DNA from 4 places in the Bacillus sp. Medicinal_06 genome. Region 1 is predicted to be linked to each of the others. Evidence: riboswitches for the same ligand, from Rfam matches in the RefSeq annotation. Region 1 holds a riboswitch; each other region holds the start of a gene.

Region 1 (3,977 bases):
GTACAGATTTATCGTTTACTGTTAGCAATCCTTCGCTAGGATATAGAGAAAAGGCTTCGAAATGTAGGTTTAATTTTTCTTCATTGCGCTGTTCTTGTATCATATGTTGTCTACGTAATTGGACGTTAATTCGGGCAGCGACTTCTAAAGGATTAAACGGTTTTGTTATGTAATCATCTCCACCAATTCCTAGTCCTGTTAATTTATCTAAATCGCTAGAACGCGCTGTTACAAATAAAATAGGGGTATTTGTATAGTTTCGAATCTGTCTGCATAGTTCAAATCCATCAATATCAGGTAGCATCACATCGAGTAAGATAATATCGAATGGGCGACTCTTAATAAGGTGTAACGTTTCAGCTCCATTGATAGCTGTTGTTATATGCGTGAAGTTTTCTTTTTTTAGCGTAAGTACTAACATATCTAATATGCCTTGTTCATCATCTACTAAAAGGAGTTTTTCTGTTCTCATTATGGAATCCACCTTTACACGTTTTTCGAACCTGTTAGAAAGATATTTGGAAAATATTTCACATGTAATAGTGTAACATAATACCATTTTGTTAGATAAAAAAATAACAACAAAGAGAGATTCCTTGTTGTTATTTTCATAATCAAATTAATTCATTTGTACCAATGGTTCAATTTTTGCCATAAATGATTGGTGAAGTGCTTCTACGCCATCTACTAAATGAAGGCGATCGATGACAACAGATACTTTAATTTCAGAAGTACTTACCATTTTAATATGAATATTTTCTTCTTTTAGTGTAGAGAACATGCTAGCCGCAACACCTGGATTAGATACCATGCCAGACCCTACAATAGACACTTTAGCTAGGTGATTTTCATATTCTACCGATTCATAATGTAGCGTTTCTTGATTTTGTTCTAATACTTCTAATGTTTCTCTTAAATCACTCGAATGAATAGAGAAGGATAAGTGTACAGTACCTTCATTGGTAATGCTTTGAATAATAATATCAACATTAATATGAGCGTTAGCTAATGTAGAGAAAACAGTTGAAAGCGATCCTTGTTCTAATCCTTTCATTGTTACACGTGTGATGTTATCTTCAAATGCAATACCTTTTACGATTGATTGTTGTTCCATGTTACATTCTCCCCTTACAATTGTTCCGTTTTCTTGTTCCATACTTGAACGAACTTCTAAAACGACGTTATGATTTTTTGCAAATTCAACAGCACGTGGATGCAGTACACCAGCTCCAAGATTTGCGAGTTCTAACATTTCATCATAAGAAATTTCATCTAATTTATATGCGTCTTTTACAACGCGTGGATCAGTTGTGTAAACGCCTGTGACGTCTGTATAAATATCACATTTTTTCGCTTTAAGCGCAGCTGCTAATGCGACAGCAGTTGTATCAGAACCACCGCGGCCAAGTGTAGTAATTTCGTTCTCTCCACTTAATCCTTGGAAGCCAGCAACGATTACAATTGTTCCTTCTTGTAAATAAGATTGAATACGTTCTGTGTTAATATTAGTGATCCTTGCGCTTCCGTGTACAGATTCAGTTGTAATACCAGCTTGCCAGCCTGTTAGTGAAATAGCATGATATCCTTTTGCTTGCAATGCCATTGTTAATAAGGAAATTGTTACTTGTTCGCCAGTTGTTAGGAGCATGTCCATTTCGCGTTTACTTGGATTTTCAGTAATAGCCGTAGCAAGTGCAACAAGCTCATCTGTGCTTTTGCCCATTGCAGAAACAACTGTAACAACGCCGTTTCCTCGTTCATATTCTTCAATAATTAAATTTGCTACATGTTGAATGCGCTGAATACTTCCGACAGAAGTACCACCGAATTTTTGAACAATCGTTTCCATTACAAATTCCTTCTTTCGTCCATTTTTATTCATTAATCAGGAAAGGCGTAAAAAACATATAAGAGAGATGTATAAGTCCCTAAATATTCCTGTAGTTACCGGAAAGAAAAACAAAAAACACCATCTCAAATAGGTGAGGATGGTGCTGTTACAGGAAAAAGGAAACAGAAAAAGGAGCTAATAAAAAAACCGCCAAAAAAGGAATATCATAATAAAGCATGATATCTCTTTTTTGTAGATAGCTCTTCATACATACACGTCTGTATATATGACAGTTCTGTTTCTATTCGAAAACAGCCCCAATTGATAAATGCAGAGAAATTTATCAATTTCGGCAACGATTCCTTTTTTCTAAACTCATCGACATCTCTGTGTCTCCTTTAGAATACTTATAAGCGTTGCAACCTCTATCTCACGTTTTGGGCGAGAGTGTTTGGTTTATGAAGTTATTTGGTAACATTTGTTTTATAATAATTAAAATATTATAGGAAATCAAGTGCTTTATAAAAATTTTGAAAATTAAATCTATTTATAAAATGAAAGAATTATTTGAAAAATATAGATGAAATCATATTTTACATATAAATTAGTATATAGAGGGATTGGAGGGAGAGAGGATGAAGAGACAGAAACCGATTTATGTTCAAACAGAAATAGAAACATCAATGGAGGAACTATGGAAGTATACGCAAGATCCAATGTTACATGCAGAGTGGGATGCGCGGTTTACTGAAATATCATATTTAGAGAGAAAAGAAGATGAACCACAACGTTTTTTATACAAAACAAAAATTGGTTTTGGACTCGAAATAGCTGGTGAAGGAGAAGTGGTAGGGGAATTACAAAAGGAAACAGGAGAAAGGATATCTTCGCTAAAATTTTGGACAGGCAGTAAACTTTCATTGATAAAAATAGGAAGGGGCTATTGGAAGTATACACCGAATGGGAAAAATATTTGCTTTGAAACGCAGTATGATTATGATACGAGGTTTGGCGGTGTAGGGAGAATTATAGATTCATATATATTTCGGCCACTATTAGGGTGGGCGACAGCATGGAGCTTTGATGCTTTAAAATTATGGTTAGAAAAAGGGTTTCATCCCAGCTTGCTAATAAGGAAATCGATTACGTATTGGTTTATTTGTTTTATATTTTCTTTTGTATGGGTGTATCAAGGGCTTGTGCCAAAAGTATTATTTAATCATCCAGAAGAGGTACGGATGCTTTCTGTACTTATTGGTTCGAACGAAAATAGCATTTTTGCTCTTGAAATAATTGGGTTTTTAGAGATAGGATTCGGGATCATATGGTTGTTGCCATTTCAAAAACAGAAGTTATTGCTGCTACACATTATTATTTTAATTGGTTTAACCATTGCAGCAGGATTCACAAATATCTTGAGTTTTATCCAACCATTTAACCCTATTACCTTAAATTTTATATTAATTGGATTATCAGTTATTGGTTATATGAACAGTGATGATTTACCAAGAGCGAAAAATTGTAAGAGAAAAAGGAAGGGGTAAATGCGTGACTAACATCTATGAACGATTATTAGGAGAATCTTATCAGCAGCTACATCCAAAATTACAAAAACGTTATGCAATTACGGAAAACAATCCTTTTATAGGTGAAGGGAAAATGGATGAAATTGATGAAGGATCGTTTCTTGTTAAAATATTTTTACGAGTTGCATCGAAATTTCACATGTTTTTTTCAGAAAGAGGAAAAGAGGTACCGTTTACGATACATAATACTGCTGAAAAGGATGCGAAAGGAACTATCTTTGTAAGGTGGAATAGGATGTTTCTGTTTGGCAACAAAAAACGTTACTTCAATGCTGTTATGTACTTGGATACGAAGCAGAATGAAATTATTGATTACTTTGGTGAACCGCATTTGCTTGTATCAACACTTGCATTTTATGTGGATAAAGAAGGAGCAATGCATATCTCATCAAAAAAACAATGGTTTTACGTATTTAGGAAGAAAATACCACTACCAAAATTTTTATATGGAGAGGCGAAAATTACAGAGAGCTATGATGATGTGTTAAATCGTTACAAAATTCATGTTCAAGTACGAAATCCATTGTTTGGGCCGCTTTTCTCTTATAAGGGAACGTTTA
Region 2 (3,977 bases), on a different contig from region 1:
CTCTCCTTCTGTCCTCATCAACTTCTTCCCACTGTATAAAGAAAGGTAATTTCGGTCTACTCTCTTCCTGCTTTACAAATAACATTTTCCATTCTATAAGATGTCCGTCGTTTCTCATTCGCTTTCCTTCGAATGGTCCTTTCACTTGCAACCCTTTTTCCATAAGCTTTACAGCTAATTCTTCAATATGATTTGTACGAAGGGCAATTTGGAGCATTCCTTCTCCATGTTGCAATTTCTCAACAGTCTCTTGAACAAGTGGATTATCCGCTTTCTTCGCTTTATCTTCATGTTGCACCGCTAAAAATTCAATATAAGATAAATCAAAATAACATAAACTATTCCACGTTCCCCAGTTCGTATGTTCCCCGCCTTGCACGGTATGAAATCCAAGTTCCTTCATTTTCCCTTCTGCTTCTTTTGGTGTGCACCCAACAGCATGAACGAGATGATCAAATGCTAACATGATTTTCCCTCCCTTTATCTACATCTTTTTATTATATAACTGTTCTGTCATTTCAATCAATTTAAAAAACTTTAAAAACCCAGTTGCTTTATCAGATTAATATGCATTATAATAATAAAAACTAAATGTTAAGCTGATTGGAAAAACCAAAGGCTCTTTTCTCACTCGAGAAAAGAGCCTTTTTATTTATTATTACAGGGGGATTATACATGCAGAAATTAATTGTCTTTGCTATTATTGGTTTTTTTGCTCAACTGATTGACGGAGCACTTGGGATGGCGTATGGGGTAACATCTTCCTCATTATTATTAATGTTTGGAATCGCACCTGCTGTCGCTTCCGCTTCCGTACATTTAGCGGAAGTTGTTACAACTGCAGCTTCTGGTGTATCTCATATTCGATTTGGAAACGTTGATAAATATACTGTTTCCAGACTAACATTGCCTGGTGCAATTGGCGCTTTTGTCGGTGCATGTTTTTTAAGTAACTTACCAGGCGATTTAATTAAACCGTACATTTCACTCTTTTTATTTACGTTAGGCGTCTACATTTTATTGCGATTTATTATTCAAAAACAAATTGTGAAATCAAGTAAACGTATGTCTGGTAAACAACTTATCCCACTTGGATTATTCGCTGGGTTTGTTGATTCAACTGGCGGCGGTGGCTGGGGTCCTATCACTACACCAGTACTACTGGCACGAGGAAATGAAGCACGCAAAGTAATCGGTTCTGTTGATACAAGTGAATTTCCGGTATCATTAGCCGCAACAATTGGATTTTTCATTTCATTAGGATGGGAACAAGTGAGCTGGGTTTGGGTATTTGCTCTTATGTTAGGTGGCATTTTGGCAGCTCCAATTGCTGCATGGTTAGTACGAATTGTTCCTTCCCATTTACTTGGTGTACTCGTTGGCGGGCTCATTATTTTTACAAATATCCGGACGCTGCTTACATCATTTAAAGTAGATCCAACAATTATTAACCTTTCCTATGTTGCAGTTGGTCTTATCGTTATTATTGCACTTTTCATTTCAGTTCGGAATCATTCCGTATCTGCAAAACAAAATGTTGGATATACGACTGGTCAAAAACGTGTTTTGCCTTAAATCAGAACGAGTTGTGGAGTATGGAGGTAAGCAAATGATGTGTTTGCTTACCTTTTTAATTCCTCACTTCAAATTTATTCATTTACAATTGTCGTACCTCTCTTTTCCACTTACAAACTTCATGCATTCATTCATAACTATGTTTACATAAACAATGTCGAATTTACTTTTCTGAATTTTCTTTTAATTTTAGAGGATTTTCCCTATCTTTTTGCGAAACATTTGTATAACAATTTTTTTATCATTTTTTACATATTTCAGTAGGTTCGGGTGGAATTTTGAAAACGTTTCCCATACAATAACCGATTATTTTTGATAATTTCCTACAAAAATTCCTTGCAATATTTTCAGAAACTAATTACAATTGCCATATATTAAAAATCATAGCAATGAACAAATCCTCATCAATCCGATGAGGTAGAGGTTGCGGCATTTATTAGTAAAACGGATGAGACACAGAGAATGTCAATGACTCCGCTTTAAAGGAAATGCTGCCGAAGTTTGTATTTCTTCTCTGGAAATATAGGCTGGGGCTGTCTCCGAATAGGAACAGAACTGTCACGTTTACAAAATACCGTGTAAACGTGGGGTGCTATCTTAACGGAAGGGTATGATGGGGTGGTTATTTGTGAAACGTTCCGCCAAATTCCTTTGGCGGTTTTTTGTATTTTTCTTCCCCGTTCCTTCCTAATCTTATAAGAAAAGGAGTGTTGAACATGAATAGCATGGCGAATCAAGCTACCTCTAAAACTCAATCTACACAAGGAAAAGGCGAACTAAGGCGTGGGTTAAAATCTCGCCACCTTACAATGATTTCTCTCGGCGGTACAATTGGTACCGGACTCTTTCTTGCTAGTGGTGGTGTCATTCACACAGCAGGACCTGGCGGAGCTCTCTTAGCCTATGCGGCAATCGGAATTATGGTTTACTTTTTAATGACAAGCTTAGCTGAATTAGCAGCGTATATGCCTGTCACGGGCTCATTTAGCACATACGCAACAAAATTTGTCGATCCATCACTTGGCTTTGCACTCGGCTGGAATTATTGGTATAACTGGGCAATTACTGTTGCAGCTGAACTAGCAGCAGTTACATTAATTATGAAATTTTGGTTTCCAAATACCCCTTCTTTAATTTGGAGTGGTCTTTGTTTAGCTATTATATTTCTTTTTAATTATTTATCTGTTAAAGGGTTTGGTGAAGCAGAGTATTGGTTCGCTCTTATTAAAGTAGCAACTGTTATTATCTTTTTAATTGTTGGATTTATGATGATTTTCGGCATTATGGGCGGCGAACCTGTTGGATTTAAAAACTTTACTGTTGCGGATGCACCATTTAACGGCGGTATCATGGCAATCATCGGTGTATTTATGGCTGCTGGTTTCTCATTCCAAGGAACTGAATTATTAGGTGTAGCTGCTGGTGAAACGGCTGATCCAGAACGTAGTATTCCAAAAGCAATTCGTTCTATCTTTTGGCGTATTCTACTATTCTACATCTTTGCCATTCTTGTTATCAGTTTATTGATTCCTTATACAACTGAAAGTCTTGCAGCAAGTGATGTAACAGTAAGTCCATTTACACTTGTATTTGAAAAAGCAGGTGTAGCATTTGCAGCTTCTGTTATGAACGCTGTTATTTTAACAGCTGTTTTATCGGCTGGTAACTCTGGTATGTATGCTTGCACTCGTATGCTTTGGGACTTAGCGCGTCAAGGAAAAGCACCAAAATTTTTAGGTAAACTAAATAGTCGTGGTGTACCCGTTAACGCTTTAATTGCAACATCTCTAGTTGGATGTGCTGCTTTCTTAGCTTCTTTATACGGCGACGGCGTTGTATATGTTTGGCTATTAAACGCTTCTGGAATGTCTGGCTTTATCGCATGGGTCGGAATTGCTATTAGTCACTATCGTTTCCGAAAAGCATATATTGCACAAGGAAAAGATTTAAATGACCTTCCTTATAAAGCAAAATGGTTCCCATTTGGTCCAATTTTCGCATTTGCACTTTGTATCATTGTTATCTTAGGACAAAATTACGGTGCATTTATGGGGGAATCAATCGATTGGAACGGTGTACTCGTTTCTTATATCGGATTACCACTCTTCCTTGTATTGTGGTTAGGATATAAATTTACAAAGAAAACAAAAGTAATACCTCTTGATAAATGTGAACTATAAGTGAGAAAGGTGAGCAAACGCTATGTTTGCTCACCTTTTTTTGCTGGAATGAATTTTCATATTGAAAGGATATACTCATTTTCTGTGAATGGTGTATTACATGTGAAAAATCAACATAAAGAAGGTGTGACATACATGTTTGTAAATGCTCGAATTGAAACAGAAAGACTACATATACGACCTTATAGGATCTGTGATGCATCAGCCTTATACGAATTACAA
Region 3 (3,977 bases), on a different contig from region 1:
GGCAAAGACCCTGGCATCGTACGTGAAGATGCTGATTTACAAGAAGCTGCAAAACATATCGTAAGCGGTGCATTCTCTTACTCTGGTCAACGTTGTACTGCAATCAAGCGCGTACTTGTACATGAAAATGTAGCAGACGAACTTGTTAGCTTATTAAAAGATCGTGTAGCTGCATTAACTGTTGGTTCTCCAGAACAAGACAGCACAATCGTGCCATTAATCGATGATAAATCTGCTGATTTCGTTCAAGGTTTAGTTGACGATGCGGTAGAAAAAGGCGCAACAATCGTTATCGGTAACAAGCGCGAGCGTAACTTAATTTACCCAACATTAATTGACAATGTAACAGAAGATATGAAAGTTGCTTGGGAAGAGCCATTCGGTCCAATCCTTCCAATCATCCGCGTTTCTTCTGATGAGCAGGCAATTGAAATTGCGAACAAATCAGATTTCGGCTTACAAGCAAGTGTCTTCACAAAAGACATTAATAAAGCATTTGCAATTGCAAACAAAATCGTCACTGGTTCTGTTCAAATTAACGGACGTACAGAGCGTGGCCCTGACCACTTCCCATTCATCGGCGTAAAAGGTTCTGGTATGGGAGCACAAGGTATTCGTAAGAGCCTTGAGTCTATGACACGTGAAAAAGTAACTGTATTAAACTTAATGTAACATTTTAGAAGCTAATCTACGGCTGTAGATTAGCTTCTTTTTATATAAAGTGAAACTTTAATCAGTGGGGCTTTTCTTCATCCCCCACTGATTATCAGCCCTCACCAATCGGGCTTTTACGGGCAGTTGATCCCCCACCTATCTTCCTCGTTTCCCTCTGAATCTTGAGGTGGGGGTCTTACTGCCCGTTAATGCGGGATAAATACAAATTGAAAAACCGGGAAAAAACCATTCTTTTTAGGTGGGAAGAGAGCGTCCGGCCATAGATAGAGGCGGTCAGTGTCTTTTTGGGTCCCATGCCAGGTGAGAACAAAAAGAGAAAGCGAGTGGATATATATGTTAGAAAATCAAGTGATATATATTCTTTCATTCCCCTATTCACTTATCTCACATGCTTTAGGATCACTGTTCATTAACCAATCCATTACATTCTCAAATACAGTTACAGAATCATTATTATGCTTTTCTTTATTCAAATTAGACACAATCTCAAAAATACTTTTTATATTCTCTACAATACTAACTGCATCTACAAAATGGACTACATTAGGAGAAACAGTATGCATATATTGAAAATACTGCTTTTGTGGTTCTATAAGACTTAGATGTTTTTCGAAGTTACTTCGTCTTCGGGTAGTATCATTTTCTTTCCTTTTTCTTAATTCTGTTTCGCTTGTAGAAAGATGAATGTAGACATCCGGAAATCCTATATGTTTTCGTTTCATTTGATTTACATAAAACTCTTTCAAAAACGGTAAAGTTTGTGGGAATTCCCCCTGATAAATCCAGTTATACCAAATGGGCTGAAAAATATCTCCATCAAATAGAACTACATCATACGATTTTAGTTTTTCTTGTGCGATTTGCCATCTTTCAACTTGCCTTTCGAGATACCAATTTTCCAGTTCAGGATTAGGGCGCTGAAATAAGAAATTCACTTCTGGAATCACATAAGCATTGTACAATTCCGCAATATTTCTACACGTTGCCGTTTTACCAATACCACTTGCACCCTCCAAACAAATTAACGTCATATCACACCTCCGTTCTTCTTTATAAAATAATATTTAAACATTACACTTCATAAATTTAACACAACTATCGACAAGCTTTTTCAAAAGAACCTATTTCGAAAAAGCTCCCTCTTCTAATAATAACAAAGTCTTCGCCATAGTCTGACTATTACTATATCCATTGACGTATAAAAATTCATTTGTTACCCTTAAATACGTAAATTTAATACATAAATCCTCATTCGTATCTCGGTGAGGTAGAGGTTGCAGTCATTAAGAGTATCATTTCGGGAGATGTAGTGGCATCGATGAACGAATGGGAAAGGAATGGTTGCCGAAGTAAGAAATGGCCACCATGCATTCTTGCTGGGTCTGCTACTTAATAAGTGCAGAACTGTCACAAACAATTTGTTTGTGGAGAGCTATCGAGAGGTATGTCGTGGGTTTCCTATAAGATAGAAAGCACGTAGCGACAATGACACGTGCTTTTTTTGTTTTGTATGAAGCTTACCTTACTTCCCTTTTTGGAAGACATACATATCTCCTCGCTTGACTTGGTTATACTAACTTTGGAGGTATTTTTTATGCAACAGAAAAAATGGGGCTTTTGGGTACTGACAGCATTTGTTGTCGGCAATATGGTTGGCGCTGGTATTTTCATGGTGCCAAGTACATTAGCACAAACAGCAAGCCCTCTCGGTGTTACTTTAGCTTGGTTAACAACAGGGTTCGGTGTTTTAATGCTAGCTCTTGTTTTCGGTAATTTAGCAATTCGTCGTCCTGATTTAACAACAGGACCACAAAGTCACGCATATGCCTTATTTTCATCACCAAAAAAGAAAAAAATGGCTGGATTCAGCATGGTTTGGGGCTACTGGGTCGCAAACTGGGCAAGTAATGTTGCTATTATTACATCTTTTGCAGGTTATTTATCACTCTTCTTCCCGATTATGAAAGATACACGTCTCTTATTTTCAATTGGTACTTTCGATGTGGAAGTTGGAAAGCTCATTACATTCTCCATCTGTTCTTTCTTATTATGGGGAACACATATGATTTTAACAAACGGTGTAAACGGAGCTGGGAAATTAAACTTTTTAGCGACAACAACGAAGGTAACAGGATTCCTTCTCTTCATCGTTGTTACTTTGTTTGCATTTCAAGCTTCAAAATTTGGACAATGGTACACACCAGTGATTGATAAAGAAGGCGTGTCACACGGACTGCTTTCACAAGTAAATTTAGCTGCACTTACAACACTTTGGGCATTTATCGGTATTGAATCAGCTGTTCTTTTGTCAAACCGTGCGAAATCTCCAAAAACGGTAAAACATGCAACTGTTGCTGGCTTATTAATAACTGTTGCCATTTATTTAGGAATTACCATTTTAACAATGGGTGTTCTTCATATGGATAAACTACAAGCGTCTGAACGTCCATTAGCTGACGCATTAAATGCTGCAATGGGTCATGGCGGCGGAAAACTAATGGCGCTCCTTGCTCTTACTTCCCTATTCGGCTCGATCTTAGGCTGGATTTTATTAAGCTCAGAAGTGCCGTATCAAGCAGCAAAAGAAGGCTTCTTCCCTTCCTTCTTTGCAAAAACAAACAAAAAAGGAAGTCCGATTTATTCATTAAGACTGACAAATATTATGTCGCAAGTCTTCCTATTCTCAACATTATCAGGGACAATTGCTGAAGCTTATACATTCGTTATTACCGTCTCAACTTTAGCTTACTTAATCCCTTATCTCGTTTCACCGATCTTCCAATTAAAACTGGTCGTAACTGGTGAAACATATAAAAATGAAATGGGTTCACGAATTATGGATGGTATCGTCGCAGTCATTGCGCTTTGCTATGCACTATGGGTTATTAAAACTGGCTCCTCAGATATAAAAACATTCCTTCTTGGAATTGGCTTATTCGTAATTGGCTTTGCCTTTTACCCATTAATGAATCGTGATCAGAAACGAAATAAAAAAAATAAAAACGAACAAGTTGCTTAAAGCAATTTGTTCGTTTTTTATTTTGATGCACGAAAGAAACCTTTATAATAGATGATAGAGGTGAAAAACATGTCAATTGAAACACTGTGGAACGATCGTTTTCAAAAACATCTTCAAAACAGCATGATGTATTTTTTCCGGATGATTAGTGGTTTATTATATAGCTTCATCTTTATCTCATGTATCGGTGCGTATTATTACGCCAAGTTTTTAAAAACCTATCCTTCTAAAGGAATCGCATTATTAATCATTATAACTGTGCTTACAATCATGATAACGAGAT
Region 4 (3,977 bases), 270 kb from region 1:
AAGTGGTACACGTTGCAATTGCATTGAATCAAATGGAGTTATGGATTCCTTACCAAGAAATTGTGCCATAGCCGCATTATGATTTTCAGAAATTCCGTAATGATCTCCATAAATCACAATAATTAAATTATCGTATAATCCCTCTTCTTTTAATCGATTAATAAATAGTTTAAGAGCTTCATCTGTATAGCGAACGGTTGGGAAATAACGATTTAGTACACCGCTCTCAGAATTATACTCATTAATATATTGATCTTCTGGATTTAGAAGAAATGGGAAATGATTTGTTAATGTAATAAATTTTGTATAAAATGGCTTTGGTAAAGATTTCAGTTTTGAAATCGATTGTTCAAAGAACTCTTTATCTTTCAATCCCCAACCGACAGACATTTGTTCTGTTCCGGTATAATCATTTAAGTTAAAGTAGCGATCGTATCCGAGTGCCGGGTACATGATATCCCGATTCCAAAATGCTTTATCATTCGAATGGAAGACAGCGGAATAGTATCCGTATTTTTTTAACTGCTCAGGAGTTGCTGTGTACTCATTGTTTGCATGAGTAAAGAATACAGAGCCACGATCTAATGGATAGAATGAATTTTCTACAATAAATTCGGCATCGGATGTTTTTCCTTGTCCAGTTTGATGATAAAAGTTATCGAAGTAATAACTATCTTTTATAAACTGATTTAAAAATGGAGTAATTTCTTTTCCATTAATTTTTTTGTTGATAACAAAATTTTGTGTTGACTCCATTGAAATTAAAATGACATTTTTCCCTTTTGCAGCCCCAAATAAATTTTTGTCAACTTTATTATCCTTTGAGTTCACGTAGTTCTTGATTTCAGAAAAACCATCTCCGCTTGCAAAAACACGCTCTGCAGAAGATTTAGACTGAAGTGTAATGTCGAATAAATGATAGGTATATAAACCTAGGTTTTTCACAACAGTTTCACGATCAAAAGAGCGTGAGAATAATTGTGGTTTATAAATGACAGAAACAACAATTTGTAATGCTAATAGAGCTGTTATACCACTGAAAAAGGTTCGTTTTTCAGCACGAGATAACGGAGTGTTATCACAAAAACTTGGGAATTTACGTGAAATAAACATTAGAATAATAGCATCTGCAAATAGAAGTAATGTTTTGTACGTAAAGAGTTCTTTAATACTTGTTCCTAGATCGGCCATGTTATTTGTTTGGAATAAAACAGGGAATGTGACAAAGTCATTATAAAATCCATAAAACATCGCGTTTCCAAATAAAATAAATGACAGCAAAAAGCTGATGCCAATAATAATTCGATTTCGATATTTTGATGCTAATAAAGCTAGGCCGAAAAATAAAAGCAATGAAACAATTGGATTAAACAAAAGCATCATTTCTTCGAAGAAGCTATCAATTTTAATATCGAAGGCTAGCTTGTACACAATATATGTTTTAATCCATAATAAAACGACTGCAACAAGTGCAAATCGTAATTTTGGAAACAAATGTTGTAGCATAATATACTCCTCTCCTACTATAAGTGACGGTTCTAGTGATTGTATTTCTAATGATAGAAGTTTCACTTTATATATACGAACTGTCGTTTATCTTTATGTACTATTATACGAAAACAAAACAGAATTGTGGATGGTTTTTATAAGAATTGGTTAGAAAAAGAGAAAACGGAGACAATAACAATATTGCATTTTGATACGGAGGTTATGATGAAAAAGTTATTTTGTTTCATATGTAGTGGTTTTTTATTATTTTCCACCCCTACAGTTTTCGCTGCTCAATATGATGCGCCGTTATTAGAAGATGCTCTGTATTCTGTTTTGTTTCCACAAATAAATACGGCGATTGAAAAGCACTATGGGAAACAAAAACCATATGATTGTCCAAAGATTGTGAGCATGAAAAAAATGTATAGTGGTACATATTTATTTCAAACAGTAATTGAAGTGACAAAATATGAAGCTGGTATAGGTGGAAAAGTACTTCCTCCATTTGAAAAAATAAGAATCACATTTAATAATGATGAGGGAGAATGGATTGTGAAAAAAATAGATATAAAGCGCTTACCGAATGATACGAAATTGAATTGTAAAAAACCAATATAAAAAATTGTTTGACAAATAATTTATTCATTTGGTATTGTTAATACCAATATAAGATATTTGAAAATTAAATAGACTTACCTCATCTACTCTCAAAGGTAGAGGCCGCGATAGGAAAGAGTAAGCTATGGGAGATTTAGTGGAATCTTTGATCATAGATTGAAAGGGACTATTGCCGAAATATAAGAATGACCACCTCATTCATATATTGGTACTACATTGAATAAATGTAGTACTGTCATAAAATTTTATTTTATGGAGAGCTATTTGGAGATGTTGATGCGGTTTCTTATTTGAGAAGATAACAACTCGTTTATTTTTTCATGATACATGATTCCTAATAAGAAACGCGTGTGAACATTGTTCCGCGCGTTTTTTGTTTATCCAAAAGCGTGCTGCAATGAATAGAAGAAGATTGGGGTTATAAGTTTTAGAGGAAATAAGGGAGGAATTCAAATGTATTTACACGGCACAAGCCGAATCAATGACCAAGGACACTTAGAAATTGGAGGATGCGATACAACGCAGCTAGCAAAACAATATGGAACACCGCTTTATGTATACGATGAGGCTGCTATTCGTGAAAAATGTCGCGCATTTCATCGTGCATTCCAGGAAAGTGGGTTCTCTTACCAAGTAGCATATGCAAGTAAGGCGTTCTTGTGCATGGAGATGTGCCGAGTAGCTCGTGAAGAAAATATGTCTTTAGATGTTGTTTCCGGGGGCGAATTATATACTGCTTTACAAGCTGGTTTTCCAGCATCACGTATTCATTTTCATGGTAATAATAAGACGGAAGAAGAGATTATAATGGCGCTGCGAGCAGGTATTGGCTGTTTTGTAGTAGATAATTTCTTGGAAATGGAAATATTACATGACTTAGCAGAGCGGTATGGAAAAATTGTAAATATATTAATTCGAGTTACACCTGGAGTAGAGGCGCATACTCATGAATATATTACAACAGGGCAAGATGATTCGAAATTTGGTTTTGGAGTTTCTACTGGTCAGGCAATGCAGGCGATTCAAGTAGCACTAGAGAAATCAAATTATAACGTGTTAGGTATTCATTCGCATATTGGATCGCAAATTTTTGAAACAGCAGGATTTGTTCGGGCAATTGAAGTATTACGGAACTTTTTAGAAGAAATCAGAAAGCAAACAGGCTATGTAGTAACTGTATTAAATGTTGGTGGAGGATTTGGAATTCGCTACACAGAGTCTGATACACCGCTTACGCTTGAAACGTATGTGCATGCTGTAACGAATGCAGTGAGGGAACAATTTACAAGAAAGAATTATCCACTCCCTGAAATTTGGATTGAACCAGGGCGTAGTATTGTCGGAGATGCAGGAACAACAATTTATACAGTAGGAGCTGTAAAAGATATTCCAGGTATTCGTAAATATGTGTCAGTTGATGGAGGAATGACGGACAACTTAAGACCAGCTTTATATGGAGCACGTTATGAGGCAATGCTTGCCAATAGAGGAAGAGAAAATGCCGAAGAGATTGTATCAATTGCTGGAAAGTGTTGTGAGAGTGGGGATATGCTTATTTGGGATATAGAACTGCCACAAGTTACTTCTGGAGATTTGTTAGCAATCTCTTGTACAGGAGCATATGGATATTCTATGGCGAATAATTACAATCGCATTCGCAGACCGGCTGTAGTATTTGCAAAAGGCGGGGCGTCACAAGTTGTTGTCGAACGCGAAACATATGAAAATATAATTGGGAACGATCGCATACGCATAAAAGAGCTTGTGTAATCAATAAAAAGGAGTTGTTCGAACTGGGCAACTCCTTTAAAAAAATAAAAAATATAAAATATATCGGAAAACTAGGATTGAAAAAAATCAGAATTATG

Evidence for each region. Region 1 has a riboswitch for lysine ahead of AC1M36_RS13265 (aspartate kinase). Riboswitches for the same ligand answer to the same signal wherever they lie in the genome.
Region 2: another riboswitch for lysine. It lies ahead of AC1M36_RS01605 (amino acid permease); the one in region 1 lies ahead of AC1M36_RS13265 (aspartate kinase).
Region 3: another riboswitch for lysine. It lies ahead of AC1M36_RS10825 (amino acid permease); the one in region 1 lies ahead of AC1M36_RS13265 (aspartate kinase).
Region 4: another riboswitch for lysine. It lies ahead of lysA (diaminopimelate decarboxylase); the one in region 1 lies ahead of AC1M36_RS13265 (aspartate kinase).

Annotation. Positions count from the first base shown of each region.
Region 1 covers NZ_JBWYHD010000005.1:72,758-76,734, reverse strand. The annotation lists gene AC1M36_RS13270 (response regulator transcription factor) at 1-472, opposite strand, end outside; gene AC1M36_RS13265 (aspartate kinase) at 620-1,849, opposite strand; lysine riboswitch at 2,081-2,267, opposite strand; gene AC1M36_RS13260 (DoxX-like family protein) at 2,467-3,375, shown strand; gene AC1M36_RS13255 (DUF4166 domain-containing protein) at 3,380-3,977, shown strand, end outside.
Region 2 covers NZ_JBWYHD010000001.1:297,591-301,567, forward strand. The annotation lists gene AC1M36_RS01595 (VOC family protein) at 1-466, opposite strand, end outside; gene AC1M36_RS01600 (sulfite exporter TauE/SafE family protein) at 676-1,575, shown strand; lysine riboswitch at 1,986-2,178, shown strand; gene AC1M36_RS01605 (amino acid permease) at 2,292-3,755, shown strand; gene AC1M36_RS01610 (GNAT family N-acetyltransferase) at 3,858-3,977, shown strand, end outside.
Region 3 covers NZ_JBWYHD010000004.1:104,395-108,371, reverse strand. The annotation lists gene gapN (NADP-dependent glyceraldehyde-3-phosphate dehydrogenase) at 1-672, shown strand, start outside; gene AC1M36_RS10830 (AAA family ATPase) at 1,047-1,706, opposite strand; lysine riboswitch at 1,936-2,118, shown strand; gene AC1M36_RS10825 (amino acid permease) at 2,270-3,694, shown strand; gene AC1M36_RS10820 (ABC transporter permease) at 3,764-3,977, shown strand, end outside.
Region 4 covers NZ_JBWYHD010000005.1:341,437-345,413, reverse strand. The annotation lists gene AC1M36_RS14690 (LTA synthase family protein) at 1-1,506, opposite strand, end outside; gene AC1M36_RS14685 (DUF3888 domain-containing protein) at 1,714-2,109, shown strand; lysine riboswitch at 2,198-2,380, shown strand; gene lysA (diaminopimelate decarboxylase) at 2,563-3,879, shown strand.